One region of the Streptomyces sp. NPDC041122 genome, then DNA from elsewhere that is predicted to be linked to it. Evidence: riboswitches for the same ligand, from Rfam matches in the RefSeq annotation. Region 1 holds a riboswitch; the other holds the start of a gene.
The links. A riboswitch is a leader RNA that binds a small molecule or an ion and turns the genes downstream of it on or off. The one in region 1 is predicted to bind cobalamin.
Positions count from the first base shown of each region.

Region 2: another riboswitch for cobalamin. It lies ahead of metE (5-methyltetrahydropteroyltriglutamate--homocysteine S-methyltransferase); the one in region 1 lies ahead of ACZ6B8_RS25530 (CoA-acylating methylmalonate-semialdehyde dehydrogenase).

Region 1 covers NZ_JBVIYQ010000007.1:273,034-280,279, forward strand. Annotated here, with positions in the region: gene pstS (phosphate ABC transporter substrate-binding protein PstS) at 1-249, shown strand, start outside; gene ACZ6B8_RS25505 (hypothetical protein) at 408-530, shown strand; gene ACZ6B8_RS25510 (SCO0607 family lipoprotein) at 683-964, shown strand; partial or broken gene ACZ6B8_RS25515 (aldo/keto reductase) at 1,455-2,448, opposite strand; gene ACZ6B8_RS25520 (hypothetical protein) at 2,540-2,680, shown strand; gene ACZ6B8_RS25525 (VOC family protein) at 2,753-3,331, opposite strand; cobalamin riboswitch at 3,624-3,802, shown strand; gene ACZ6B8_RS25530 (CoA-acylating methylmalonate-semialdehyde dehydrogenase) at 4,014-5,513, shown strand; gene ACZ6B8_RS25535 (acyl-CoA dehydrogenase family protein) at 5,519-6,697, shown strand; gene ACZ6B8_RS25540 (enoyl-CoA hydratase/isomerase family protein) at 6,694-7,246, shown strand, end outside.
Region 2 covers NZ_JBVIYQ010000007.1:155,634-162,879, reverse strand. Annotated here, with positions in the region: gene ACZ6B8_RS25060 (isochorismatase family protein) at 1-112, opposite strand, end outside; gene ACZ6B8_RS25055 (short-chain fatty acyl-CoA regulator family protein) at 204-1,649, opposite strand; gene aceA (isocitrate lyase) at 2,036-3,322, shown strand; gene aceB (malate synthase A) at 3,450-5,042, shown strand; cobalamin riboswitch at 5,391-5,617, shown strand; gene metE (5-methyltetrahydropteroyltriglutamate--homocysteine S-methyltransferase) at 5,780-7,246, shown strand, end outside.

The DNA of each region.
Region 1 (7,246 bases):
CGCGGCAACGACATGACGCTGAAGTTCCGCTATGGCGCCTCGGCGCCGGACGCGTACCCCATCGTCCAGGTCACCTACGAGATCGTCTGCGACAAGGGGAACCAGCGGCAGACCCTGCCCGCGCTGAAGTCGTTCCTGACCTACACGGCGAGCGAGGAGGGACAGCGGGACCTGTCCCGGCTGCACTACGCGCCGCTGCCGGAGTCCGTCGCGGGGCAGGTGCGGGACGTGGTGCGCACGCTCTCCTGACACCGGGCGCCGGCTACTCCGGCGCCCAGCAAGAAGGCCCTGATTCCGCCGAGCTCCTCGTCGGTGAGGTCGCTTTCGGTGACATCGCTGAGCAAGTCATGCGTGGGCGCGGCCCGTGTGGCGAGACGAGCTCGCGCATGTATTCGTGGATGGCCGCCATGGCTGCCTCTCGCTCTTCCTCGGTGGCGGCCAGGGGTATGGACGTCTCGGTGTGCCGCTGGAACGTGTCCCGGTCGGCGGAGGGCACGTCGAGCAGTTCGCAGGTGATGGACTACCTGTGAGGTCGCGCGGGTGCGTTTGAGTACCCGTACTCATGATCGGCTCGCCCGGCTCGCGCAGGCTGGGGGTGCAACCCGAAGCCGAGGAGAGGGAGCCAGCAGTGACCAAGGGTAATCGAGTTCGTCCGCTCTCGCGTGTGATCGGAAGCCGGCCGGTGCGATCGGTCGTGGGGCTCGCACTGGCGGGCGTGACGGCCGCGGTGCTCACCGGCTGTTCCATGGAGGACGCGACCTGCGGCGGCGGGGAGTATCCGGTTCTGAGGGTGGGAAGCAGCGGATCCGCGTGCGCCCCCAAGGGAGAGGAGCCGCCCAAGGGCTATTCACGCTATCCCGCGGGCAAGGTCCCTGAGCACGTCGGCGACAAGTGGGATACGTACTGGGAGACGCACACCGTCGACAAGGACGGGAAGATCATCAAGCTGAAGGACGGTCAGTGAGCCTCGGGCGCCGGAGCGGAAGGCGGGAGCGGGGCCGGACGCCGGAGCGGGAGCCGTCCGGGCGCTGGGCGTCCGAACGGCGGTCGCCGGGCCGGAGTTGGGCCGCTCGTTCCTCGCTCTCGATCCTGTTGATCGCGTAGACGGCCGGCATCAGGCCCGAGGTGGCCAGAAACGCCCCCAATAGGTCGGCGCCGGTGCGGAATCCGAGGCCCCGATCGGGTTCGAAGAGACACACGGCGGCGAGGAGGGTGGCCGCGCCGATCGGCACGTTGATGAAGAAGATGGAAGCAGGAGTCCACCGAAGGCGATCATGTAGGCGTGGTCGAGCCAGGCGAGGTTCGATTGTGTGAAGTCCAGTTCCCTTCCGATCGTGGGGAGCGCCACGGTGACGACGCTGCCGTCCAGAACGATGATCAGCACCCCGGTACACAGCGTGGCGCGACGTCAACGACCTCGGCGAGCTGGACGTCGTGCGCGTCGAACCCGCCGGCTAACCCCGAGCGACCTCAGCGGTGTGTGCGGGGGCGTAGCGCTCACCCACTACCTGGTCGCTCAGCGGGTTCAGCGCGGCCAGCGTCTCGGCGTCCAGTACGAGTTCCAGCGCGGCCGCGTTCTGCTCCAGCCGGGCCGGGCTGCGGGTGCCCGGAATGGTGGCCACCGCTACCCCGAGCCGCTCGGCCTGGGCGTACACCCAAGCCAGCGCCACCTGGGCCGGGGTGGCACCCAGCCGGTCGGCCACCTCGCGCACGGTCTGCGCGATCCTCTCGTTGGCCTCGCCCGCTTCGTCGGCGAAGCGGGGGTTGGTGCGCCGGAAGTCCCTCTCGCCCAGCGTGGAGCGGTCCAGGGTGCCGGTCAGGAACCCCCGCCCCAACGGCGAGTACGGCACCAGCCCGATCCTCAGCTCTGCCATCACCGGGGTGACCGCCTCGGCTTCGCGGGTCCAGAGCGAGTACTCGCTCTGGACCGCGGCGATCGGGTGCACCGCGTGGGCCCGGCGCAGCAGCTCGCCGTCGACCTCGGACAGGCCCAGATGGCGGACCTTGCCCGCCGCGACCAACTCGGCCGTCGCCCCGACGGTCTCCTCGATTTCCACGTCCTGGGGCGGCCGGTGGGCGTAGTACAGGTCGATCGTCTCGACGCCCAGCCGCAGCAACGAGGCGTCACAGGAGCGCAGCACGAAGTCCCGGGCACCGCGGATGCGGCGTCCCCGGGTCGCCGGCACTGCGGTCGATGCCGAACTTGGTGGCCAGCTGCACCTGGTTCCGGCGGCCGTGGATGGCCCGGCCGACCAGCACCTCGTTGTGCCCGGTGCCGTAGGCGTCGGCGGTGTCCAGGAACGTGACGCCCAGCTCCAGGGCCCGGTCGATGGTGGCCAGGCCGCCGTCCCAGTCGGCGGGGCCGTAGCTCTCGCTCATCCCCATGCACCCCAGGCCCATCGCGCTGACGGTGAGACCGGGCGAGCCGAGCGCGGTTCGGGTGATCATGCGTGGATGCTCCTCCGGGTCAGGTGCGGCGCGAGCGGGTGAGGGTGAAGCGCTCCACCTTCAGCGGGTCGCCACAGGACCCGGACACGAGGTGGGTTACCGGATCCTGCGCCGGCACGGGCTACCGCGTGGCCGTGTCCGCCGCATCACCGTCATCGCCGAGGACCTCGCCGCCGACGCCCGCCAGGGGGGCCGCATCGGACCCGCCGGCGCCTTCCAGCGCGTCAGCTGACCCGCACAGTCCCGCTACGCGCTCCCGGTCTGAGGCAAAAGCGCCGCTTCGGCCTGCGCCACGGGGTACGGATCAGCGCCAGCGGTTGTTGCTGGTATGGTCCCCGGCGAGCCAACGGGCGAGGTCGGCGTGTGCGGTGGCGCGCTGCTCGACGTCGATCTTCTCCACGTCGGGGTGGTCGACGGCGAACTCCAGGATCAGCCCGTTGGGGTCCGTGACGTACAGCGAGACACAGAAGCCGTGGTCGATCACGTGAGGGTTCGCGTCCACGGAGCCGGCCGCCTCGACGCGCTCGCGAATGGCTTCTTGTGCCCCGGCCTCGACCTTGAAGGCTATGTGGCGCAGAGGAGTTGAGTTGATGCTGGTCCTGAACTCCTCCTGGTCGTTGCGGTCCGCGAACTGAAAGAAGGCGAGCGCGCTGCCGTCGGCCAGGCCGTAGAGAGCGTGACTGTAGGCGCGCTCGACGCCGTGCATCACCTCGCGCTCGGTCCACGTGGCCACTAACGGCAGGCCGATCACGTCCTCGTAAAAGCGGCGGTTGGCTTCCTGGTCGTCGGTGATCCAGGCGTGGTGGTGGAGACGGAGGGGCAGGGACCGGGCCTGGGCGTGCGGCTCAGACCGTGTCTGCATCTGCGTCGGTGTCTGCGTCATGTCGGTCATCTCCTGTACGTAGGCGCGTAGTTGGCTGGTCGTCGATGCTGGTCGGCGTCGCCCTGAAAAGAATGCCACTAGCACAGGTTGAAGGTTAAATCATTTCTGGCCATGTTCGCGGTCAGGCCGCTTGCCGGCCGCCCCGGCCATCAACGGCGCTTTCGGGGATGAAGCGACAGGAAGAAACGATCCCAAAGGCGCGGCGGCACGTTCGGCCGCCGGCCCGCCGCGCGGTCCGGACCCGTGTGGCCGGAAAGGCGGGGGTGGACTTACTAGGACGTCCAACTATATGTTCGTGACCAGAGCCCGCGGTGCAGGGAAGCCGGTGTGAATCCGGCGCGGTCCCGCCACTGTGACCGGGGAGTGCGTTCTCGCCGAGCGATACGCCACTGACGGACGAGTCCGTCGGGAAGGCGGGAGAACGCGCGCTGATCCGGGAGTCAGGATACCGGCCGCGGGGTGTTCCGTGTTGTCCACGAGGATGGAGCAGACACGCATGGCACCGGTCCGTACCCACGACCCAGGTGATCCGGCGAAGCGAGCGGCGGCCGTCGCCGACGCTCGACTCCACGACGGCTCTTAGGCCTTCGCGTCCCACGTCAGGCCCATCGATCCGCCTGTCCGGCGGTGCCGTCGGCCTGCCGTGCCATCTTCGGATCTCACCTGACGAGAGCAGGCTCTCATGGTCCGTGAACTGACACATTTCATCGGCGGCAAGCACGTGCGCGGGGCCTCCGGGCTGTTCGCCGACGTGTACGACCCCAACTCCGGCTCCGTACAGGCCCACGTGCCGCTGGCGGGGCGCGACGAGACGGCCGCGGCAATCGCCGACGCCGAAGCGGCGCAGCGCGGCTGGGGCGAGTGGAACCCGCAGCGGCGCGCCCGCGTGATGCTGCGCTTCCTCCAACTCGTCGAACAGGAGCGGGAGTCGTTGGCCCGGCTGCTCTCCTCCGAACACGGCAAGACGATCGCCGACGCCCACGGCGACCTGCAACGCGGCCTAGAGGTGGTGGAGTTCGCGGCGGGCATCCCGCACCTGCTGAAGGGTGAGTTCAGCGACAACGCCGGCACCGGCATCGACGTGCACTCCCTGCGCGTACCGCTCGGCGTCACCGCCGGGATCACCCCGTTCAACTTCCCCGCGATGATCCCACTGTGGAAGGCCGCGCCCGCGCTCGCCTGCGGAAACTCCTTCGTTCTCAAGCCCTCCGAACGCGCGCCCTCGGTGCCGCTCCGGCTCGCCGAGCTGTTCCTGGAGGCGGGGCTGCCGCCCGGCGTCCTGAACGTGGTCAACGGCGGCAAGGAAAGCGTGGACACCCTCATCGAGGATCCGCGCGTGCAGGCGCTCGGCTTCGTCGGCTCCACGCCCGTGGCCGCGCACATCTACGCGAGCGCCGCCGCACACGGCAAGCGCGCGCAGTGCTTCGGCGGCGCCAAGAACCACATGATCGTGATGCCGGACGCCGACCTCGACCAGGCCGTGGACGCGCTGATCGGCGCCGGGTACGGCTCGGCGGGGGAGCGGTGCATGGCCATCTCGGTCGCCGTGCCCGTCGGTGAGGAGACCGCCGACGCGCTCGTCACCCGCCTCAAGGAACGCGTCGCGGAGCTGCGCATCGGCCGCTCCGACGACCCCGAGGCGGACTTCGGCCCGCTGGTCACCCGCGACGCCCTCGACCGGGTCCGCCGCTACGTGGACATCGGCGTCAACGAAGGGGCCGAACTCGTCGTCGACGGACGGGACGTCACCCTGCCCGGCCACGAGGACGGCTTCTTCGCGGGTGCCACGCTCTTCGACCGCGTCTCGCCCAGGATGCGGATCTACCGCGAGGAGATCTTCGGCCCGGTCCTCTGTGTGGTCCGTGCCGCGGACTACGAGGAGGCCCTGCGCCTGCCCACCGAACACCCCTACGGCAACGGCGTCGCCCTCTTCACCAGGGACGGGGACACCGCCCGCGACTTCACCCGCCGCGTCGGCGCCGGCATGGTCGGCGTCAACGTGCCGATCCCCGTGCCGGTCGCGTACCACACCTTCGGCGGCTGGAAGCGGTCCGGCTTCGGCGACCTCAACCAGCACGGCCCCGACGCCGTGCGCTTCTACACCCGTACGAAGACCGTCACCTCGCGCTGGCCGTCCGGGGCCAGGGAAGGCGCGAGCTTCACCATCCCGACGATGGGATGACGGCGATGACACCGACGGCCGCCGCCCTCACCAACGACCATCCCGCCGCCCTCACCAAGGACCAACTCGCCCTGGCCGAGGTCACACTGGACTTCGCCGAGGAACACCTCGCGCCGCACGCCGTCGCCTGGGACCGCGACAAACACTTCCCCGTGGACGTACTGCGCAAGGCCGCCGCGCTGGGCCTCGGCGGCGTCTACGTACGCGAGGAACACGGCGGTTCGGCGCTCGGCCGCACCGACGGAACCCTCGTGTTCGAGGCCCTCGCCACCGGCTGCCCCTCCATCGCCGGCTACCTCTCCATCCACAACATGGTCGCCTGGATGATCGACCGGTACGGCGACGAGAGGCAGCGCGCCCGCTGGCTGCCCGACCTGTGCACCGCGGCAACGCTGGGCAGTTACTGCCTCACCGAGCCGGGGGCCGGATCGGACGCCGCCGCCCTGCGGACGCGCGCCGAACGGGACGGGGACGGCTATGCGCTGACCGGCGTCAAGCAGTTCATCTCCGGAGCGGGCGCCTCGGCCGTCTACCTCGTCATGGCCCGCACCGGAGAGGAGGGCCCCCGCGGAATCTCCGCCTTCGTCGTCGAACGCGACGACCCCGGCCTCTCCTTCGGCGCCGACGAACGCAAGATGGGCTGGAACGCCCAGCCCACCCGCCAGGTGATCCTCGACGGCGTGCGCATCCCCGCCGACCGGCGCCTCGGCGCCGAGGGCGACGGCTTCCGCATCGCCATGACCGGCCTCAACGGCGGACGCCTCGGCATCGCGGCCTGCTCCCTGGGCGGCGCGCAGAGCGCACTGCACCGCAGCGTCACCCACCTCGCCGACCGCGAGGCGTTCGGCGCGCCCCTGCTGGACGCGCAGGCACTGCGGTTCCGCCTCGCCGACATGGCCACCGAACTGGCCGCCGCACGCGCGCTGGTGCGCCAGGCCGCGGACGCCCTCGACCGGGGCGACCCGCGGGCCCCGCAGCTGTGCGCCATGGCCAAGCGGTTCGCCACGGACACCGGCTACTCCGTGGCCGACCGGGCCCTGCAACTCCACGGCGGCTACGGCTACCTCAGCGAGTACGGCATCGAGAAGATCGTCCGTGACCTGCGGGTCCACCAGATCCTGGAAGGAACCAACGAGATCATGCGTCTCATCGTCGCCCGCGGCCTCACCGAGGCCGTCCGATGACCGCGGCCGACGACTCCGTGGTGCTCCGCGTCGAAGGCCGCGCGGCCCACGTGGTCCTCAACCGCCCCAAGGCCCTCAACGCCCTCACCCACACCATGGTGTGCCGTATCGACGAGGCGCTGGCCGCCTGGGCGGACGCCCCCGGGATCGAGACCGTCGTGCTCACCGGCGCGGGGGAGCGCGGCCTGTGCGCAGGCGGCGACATCCGCTCCATCCATGAGGACGCCACGACCGGCGACGCCGGGGCGACCCGGGAATTCTGGCGGGCCGAGTACCGCCTCAACGCCCGCATCGCGCACTACCCGAAGCCGTACGTCGCCGTCATGGACGGCCTCGTGATGGGCGGCGGGGTGGGGATCTCGACGCACGGCAGCGTGCGCGTGGTCACCGAAAGGTCCCGGGTGGCCATGCCGGAAACCGGCATCGGCTTCGTGCCCGACGTCGGCGGAACCTACCTCCTGAGCCTCGCACCGGGCGGCCTTGGGGCTCATCTGGCGCTCACGGGTGCCCAGGTGGCGGCGGGCGACGCGCTCAGGTGCGGGTTCGCCG
Region 2 (7,246 bases), 120 kb from region 1:
GTCCGGAGATGTTCGCGACGACCGCGTCGCGCCGGTGGCTCCCCGCGACGACGTCCTGCTGCACGTCGACGACGAGGAGTGCGGTGTTCGGCCGGTTCTCCAGTGTGGTCATGGGTCTACCTTCTTCGCTCGCGCCGGGCTCGTCTCCCCCACACGCTAGCCCCGCCCACTGACAGCGGGCCGCGGCTGCGGCTCGGCCGGCGTCAGTGGGCGGGGACCGACGAGGCTGCCTCGGGACGAACGCGCCCCGCCTCGGCCACCGGGTACGGGATGAACGTGCTGCTGTGCTCGTCGATCGCCAGGCGGCGGTCCAGCGGAGGGACGGCGCGTTGCGGACAGTCGGTGCGCTCGCAGAGCCGGCAGCCCATGCCGATGGGGACCGCCGCCGAGGCGTTCGCGAGGTCGATGCCGTCGGAGTAGACGAGGCGTGCGGCGTGCCGGATCTCGCAGCCGAGGCCGATGGCGAAGGTCTTGCCCGGCTCTCCCCAGCCGCCGCGGTGCCGGGACACCGTGCGCGCGGTCCACAGATAGCGCCGGCCGTCCGGCATGGCGGCGACCTGTACGTGAATGCGTCCCGGTGCGGCGAACGCCTCGTAGACGTTCCACAGGGGGCAGGTGCCGCCGGCTCGGGAGAAGTGGAAGGCCGTGGCGGACTGCCGCTTGGACATGTTCCCGGCCCGGTCGACCCGGACGAAGGAGAACGGCACGCCGCGCAGGCGGGGGCGCTGCAAGGTGCTGAGGCGGTGACAGATCGTCTCGTACCCGAGGCCGAAGTGGTCCGTCAGCCGCTCGATGTCGTAGCGGCACTCCTCCGCCGCCTGGTGGAAGCGGCGGTACGGCAGGATCAACGCGGCGGCCAGGTAGTTGGCGATGCCGATGCGGGCGAGGGGCCAGGCCGCGGAGTCCCGGTCGAAGTCCTCGGAGGCGAGCGCGGAGATCTCCGCGCCGTACTCCAGCAGCGCGAGCTGGGTGGCCATGCGGAACGCCTGCTGGCCGGGGCGCAGACGGCCGGAGAGGTGGAGGACCCGGGTCTGCGGGTCGTAGTGGTGCAGGAGCCGGTCGCAGTCGGCGCTCAGGCGCACCCCGTGCCGCTCGGCGAGGCGCGCGGACAGGGCGGGCACGACCTCGCCGGGGCGCACGCCGATCTCGGAGGCCAGCTGTTCGGCCGCGAGGTCTGTGTCGTGGAGGTAGTTCTGCCGCCGGTAGAAGAACTCCCGGATCTCCTCGTGCGCCGACCTCGGCTGCGTCGCCGGGCCCCCTCCCCTCCCTTCAGCCGCTTCCGCCAGTTGTTCGGCCAGGTGTTGGTTGCGGCGGCCGAGGTCGACGAGGACGGCGGCCACCGCCGGCATGCGGGAGGCCAGGTCAGCGAGGTCGGAGGCGGTGACGTGGCCCGCGGAGACCTCACCGGTGAGGGCGTCCCTCAGGTCGGCGACCAGCCGGCTGGTGTCCCGCTCGGAGAAGAAGCCCGGGTCGACTCCGAACGCCTCGGTCAGGCGCAGCAGTACGGGCACGGTGAGGGGCCGTGAGTCGTGCTCCATCTGGTTGAGGTAGCTCGGGGAGATGGCCAGGGCACGGGCCAACTCGGCCTGGCTCATGCGGCGTTCCTCGCGCAGTCGCCGCAGCCGTGCTCCCGCGTAGGTCTTGCTCACCTGTGGCTCCCGTCCCCGTCGTTCCCCGTCGTGTTCGTCAGGCGTCGCGCCGCGATCGTAACCACCAGGAGGGCGTTACGGGGATTAACAACCTTGGCAAAAGGCGGGAGAAAGATGCGCAGAAGTTGGCAGCTTCCCTCGCTTGCTGGCACCGAGTGCCAGTGCCAAAGTCGAGTCACGGCCCACCGAGAACCGCCGGACGGAACGAGGTCGGGGCACGATTCAATGCCCTGACATCGGCGATCCCGACCCTTCCGGCCGGAAGCGCAGTCACCTTGCTCGCACCACCCGCTCTGCCGAATCGGCATCGGTGGGCCGCACATCCTTCATCGCACAGGCACTCCGTGCCACGTATTCGCACAGTTCACCACTCCCGGGAGACGGTCATGGCGCAGGCAGGGACGACGACGGCAACGGCTCAGGAGCTCGCACAGCACTGGGCGACCGACCCGCGCTGGCAGGGCATCGAGCGCACCTACACGGCCGACGAGGTCGTCCGACTCTCCGGCCGTGTGCGCGAGGAGCACACTCTCGCCCGGCGCGGCGCCGAGCGGTTGTGGCGGCAGCTGCACGAGCAGGACTACATCCACGCGCTCGGCGCGCTGACCGGTGGCCAGGCCGTCCAGCAGGTCAAGGCCGGCCTCCAGGCCATCTACCTGTCGGGCTGGCAGGTCGCCGCCGATGCCAATCAGGCCGGGCACACCTACCCGGACCAGAGCCTGTACCCGGCCAACTCCGTTCCCCAGGTGGTGCGTCGGATCAACAACGCGCTGCTGCGCGCCGACCAGATCGCCACGAGCGAGGGCGACGCCTCGGTGGACTGGCTCGCGCCGATCGTCGCCGACGCGGAGGCCGGCTTCGGCGGTCCGCTCAACGCCTTCGAGCTGACCAAGGCGATGATCGCGGCGGGCGCGGCCGGCATCCACTACGAGGACCAGCTCGCCTCGGAGAAGAAGTGCGGTCACCTCGGCGGCAAGGTACTGGTGCCGACCGGCCAGCACATCCGTACCCTCAACGCGGCCCGGCTCGCCGCCGACATCGCCGACGTGCCCACCCTGATCGTGGCCCGCACCGACGCGCTCGCCGCCAACCTCCTCACGAGCGACGTCGACGAGCGTGACGCGGAGTTCGTGACCGGCGAGCGAACGGCCGAGGGCTTCTACCGGGTGCGGGGCGGCATGGCGCCGGTGATCGCCCGGGGCCTCGCCTACGCCCCGTACGCCGACCTGATCTGGGTCGAGACCGGCACGCCCGATCTCGCCCAGGCCCGTGAGTTCGCCGAGGCGATCCACGCCGAGCACCCGGACCAGATGCTGGCCTACAATTGCTCGCCGTCCTTCAACTGGAAGGCCGCGCTGGACGACGACCAGATCGCCAAGTTCCAGCGGGAGTTGGGGGCGATGGGCTACCGCTTCCAGTTCATCACCCTGGCCGGCTTCCACTCGCTCAACCACGGCATGTTCGACCTGGCGCGCGGCTATGCCGAGCACGGCATGACCGCCTACGTCGACCTCCAGGAGCGGGAGTTCGCCGCGCAGGAGCACGGGTTCACCGCGGTCAAGCACCAGCGAGAGGTCGGCACCGGCTATTTCGACCTCGTGTCGACCGCCGTCAATCCGGCCTCCTCCACCACGGCGCTGGCCGGCTCCACGGAGACCGAGCAGTTCCACTAGGCCGCGCCCGGGCCCTGTCGGCGGGGCCCGTCATTCCCCACCCCATCCAGCCCCACCCTGCGATCAGGCCGGGGGCCGGACGACCGTCTCCGTCCGGCCCCCGGCCGCTCCCGCTGAGGAGAGCCTCATGCCCGTCTCCGCGCCCACCAGCCGCATCCAGCTCCTCGGCACGCCAGGGGGCCACCGTCACGACGAGATCCTCACGCCGGCGGCCCTGGACTTCGTCGGCCGCCTCGCCGACGCCTTCGCCGAGCGCCGCGCCGACCTCCTCAGGGAGCGGGCACGCGTGGCGGCCAGGCTCGCCGCCGGCTCCCCCCTGGACTTCTCCGTCGCCACCACCCGCATCCGCGCGGACGCCTCCTGGCGGGTGGCGCCGCCCGCCCCCGGCCTGACCGACCGCCGCGCGGAGATCACCGGCCCCCCGGACCGGGCGATGACGGTCGACGCGCTCAACTCCGGTGCTCAGGTGTGGATGGCGGACTTCGAGGACGCCACCGCCCCCACCTGCGACAACATCGTCGGCGGGCAGCTGAACCTCCTGGACGCCATCGAGCGCCGCATCGACTTCACCACTCCGAAGGGCAAGCGGTACCGGCTCGGTGAGCGGCTCGCGACCATCGTCGTCCGTCCGCGCGGCTGGCATCTGACCGAGGAGCACCTGCGGATCGACGGCCGCGCCGTGCCGGCTTCGCTGGTGGACTTCGGGCTCTACTTCTTCCACTGCGCCCAGCGGCAGATCGACGCCGGACACGGTCCGTACTTCTACCTGCCCAAGCTGGAGGGCCGGGGTGAAGCACGGCTGTGGAACGACGTGTTCGTGCTCGCCCAGGAACTCCTCGGCATGCCCCGGGGCACGATCCGGGCCACCGTCCTGATCGAGACCGTCACGGCCGCCGTCGCCATGGAGGAGATCCTCTACGAGCTGCGCGAACACAGCTCCGGTCTCACCGCGGGACGCTGGGACTACCTGTTCAGCCTCATCAGGACCTTCGGGCACCGCACCGACTTCCTGCTGCCCGACCGCGCCAAGGTCACCATGACGGCAGCCTTCATGCGCGCCTACACCGAGCTCCTCGTGCGCACCTGTCACCGGCGCGGTGCCCACGCCATCGGTGGAATGGCCGCCCAGGTACCCGGCAGGGACGCCGAGGCACACCAGGCCGCCCTCGCCCAGGTGCGACTCGACAAGGAGCGTGAAGCCGAGGACGGCTTCGACGGCTCCCGGGTCGCCCACCCCGCTCTGGTGCCCGTCTGCCGGGATGTCTTCGACGGTGTCCTCGGACCGCGGCCGCATCAGCTCGACCGCACCCGCGACGACGTCGAGGTGGGGCCGGAGCAGCTCCTTTCCGTGCGGCGCACCAGCGGCCGGCCCACCCCGGAGGGCGTGCGCACGAACGTCGCGGTGGCGCTGCGCTACTTCGCCGCCTGGCTGCGCGGGCAGGGCGCCGTCGCCCTCGACGGGCTCATGGAGGACGCCGCCACGGCGGAGATCGCACGGGTACAGATCTGGCAGTGGCTGCGGCACCGGGTCGTCGACCGGGAGCGGGTCCTGGAGGTACTGGAGGACGAACTGGCTTCCCTCGGCGCGGAGTACCCGTGGGCGCCGCTCGACGATGTCCGGGGACTCTTCGAACGCACCGCGCTGGCACGGGAGTTGCCCGCCTTCTTCACCACGGACGCCTACACGCGCCATCTCGTGCACCGTCCGGAGGGACTGTGATGGCTGGGGAGTCACCGGCCTGGACACGACCGTGGCCTGCGAGGCGGTCGTGGTCGCAGCCCGCGCCGCGCGGGAGTGCATCGCCCCCCCAACACGCCGTACCACGCGGCGATTTGAACCTGCCGAGCAGGGGCGGGTTCCACACCTACGACCGGGGCTGAGGGGCCCGGGTCCGCCGCCGGGCTGAGGGGCCCGCGGCTGCTGCGGGAGAGGGGTGCGGGGCGGAGTGGTGATCCGCCCGGCACTCCTCTCACGTGTGCCGGAGCGAGATGACACCCGGTGTCACGCTCGTGACCCGCTTCACATGTCGAAATGCGGGCCGGGGTGTGCGATCGGTTTCCGTGCGCCTAGGGTGAGCGGTGCAGCTGGTTCGCCCCGTCCGCCAGGCGGGATGCGTCGTAAGAGGGAACCCGGTGGGAATCCGGGACTGCCCCGCAGCGGTGAGTGGGAACGACCGCCGTCATCAGCACTGGACCCGACCGGGTCCGGGAAGCGACGGCCAGTAGGTGTCCCGTGTCCGGCCGACACGTGACGTGCCCGCGAGTCCGAAGACCTGCCCGTTGCCCGCACGTGACCGATCACGTGCGGCGCTTTCGGTGACCTCGTGGGCGGGTCGGCGTACATATCGAGCGGCACGCGCGGCATCCGACCGCGGCGTGGTCCGTCCGGTCAGTCGTCCCTTCGCGCCCCGTCCGGTCTCCGGGAGAACCAGGACACATCTCGCGAAGGAGAGTTCCGTGACAGCGCAGCCCGCAGCCGCGGCAGCACGAGCCACCGTGTACGGCTACCCCCGCCAGGGCCGGAACCGGGAGCTGAAGAAGGCCATCGAGGGCTACTGGAAGGGCCGCGTCACCGCTGCCGCCCTCCGGGAGACCGCGGCGGACCTTCGCCGGTCGAACTGGCGGCAGTTGGCCGACGCCGGCCTCCACGAGGTGCCGACCGGTGACTTCTCGTACTACGACCACGTTCTCGACACCAGTGTCATGGTCGGCGCTGTCCCCGAGCGGCACCGCGCGGCCGTACAGGCCGACGCCCTCGACGGCTACTTCGCGATGGCGCGCGGCACGCAGGACGTGGCGCCGCTGGAGATGACGAAGTGGTTCGACACCAACTACCACTACCTGGTGCCCGAGTTGGGGCCCGACACCGCGTTCCGGGCCGACTCCGCCAAGCAGGTCGCCGAGCTGACGGAAGCCCTCGCGATCGGGCACACGGCGCGTCCCGTCCTCGTGGGCCCCGTGACGTACCTCCTGCTCGCCAAGCCCGCGCCGGGTGTGGCCGCCGACTTCGACCCGCTGACGCTCCTCGACCGGCTCCTGCCCGTCTACGCCGAGGTGCTCGCGGACCTGCGCGCGGCGGGCGCCGAGTGGGTCCAGCTGGACGAGCCCGCCCTGGTCCAGGACCGCACCCCGGCCGAGCTGAACGCCGCCGAGCGCGCCTACCGCGACCTGGGCGCCCTCACCGACCGCCCCAAGCTCCTGGTCGCCTCGTACTTCGGTCGTCTCGGTGACGCGCTCGGCATTCTGGCCAAGGCCCCCGTCGACGGCCTGGCCCTCGACTTCACCGAGACGGCCGCCGCCAACCTCGACGACCTCGCCGCCGTCGGCGGACTGACCGGCAAGCGGCTGGTCGCCGGTGTCGTCAACGGCCGCAACATCTGGATCAACGACCTGGAGAGGTCCCTCGCCACCCTCGGCACACTCCTCGGGCTCGCCGACCGCGTGGACGTCGCCGCGTCCTGCTCGCTCCTGCACGTCCCGCTGGACGCCACCGCGGAGCGGGACATCGACCCGCAGGTCGCCCGCTGGCTGGCGTTCGCCCGGCAGAAGACGCGGGAGATCTCCGTCCTGGCGCGCGGCCTCTCCCAGGGCACCGAAGCCATCGCGGCCGAACTCGCCGCGAACCGCGCCGACCTGGCCTCCCGCGCCGGTTCCACCATCACCCGCGACCCGGCCGTCCGCGCCCGTACCGCCGCGGTCACGGACGCCGACGCCCGACGCTCCCAGCCGTACGCGGAGCGTGCGGCGGCCCAGCGTGCAGCCCTCGGTCTCCCGCTGCTCCCGACGACGACCATCGGGTCCTTCCCGCAGACCACCGAACTGCGCACCGCCCGCGCCGACCTGCGGGCCGGGCGGATCGACACGGCCGGGTACGAGGAGCGCATCAGGAACGAGATCCGCGAGGTCCTGTCCTTCCAGGAGAAG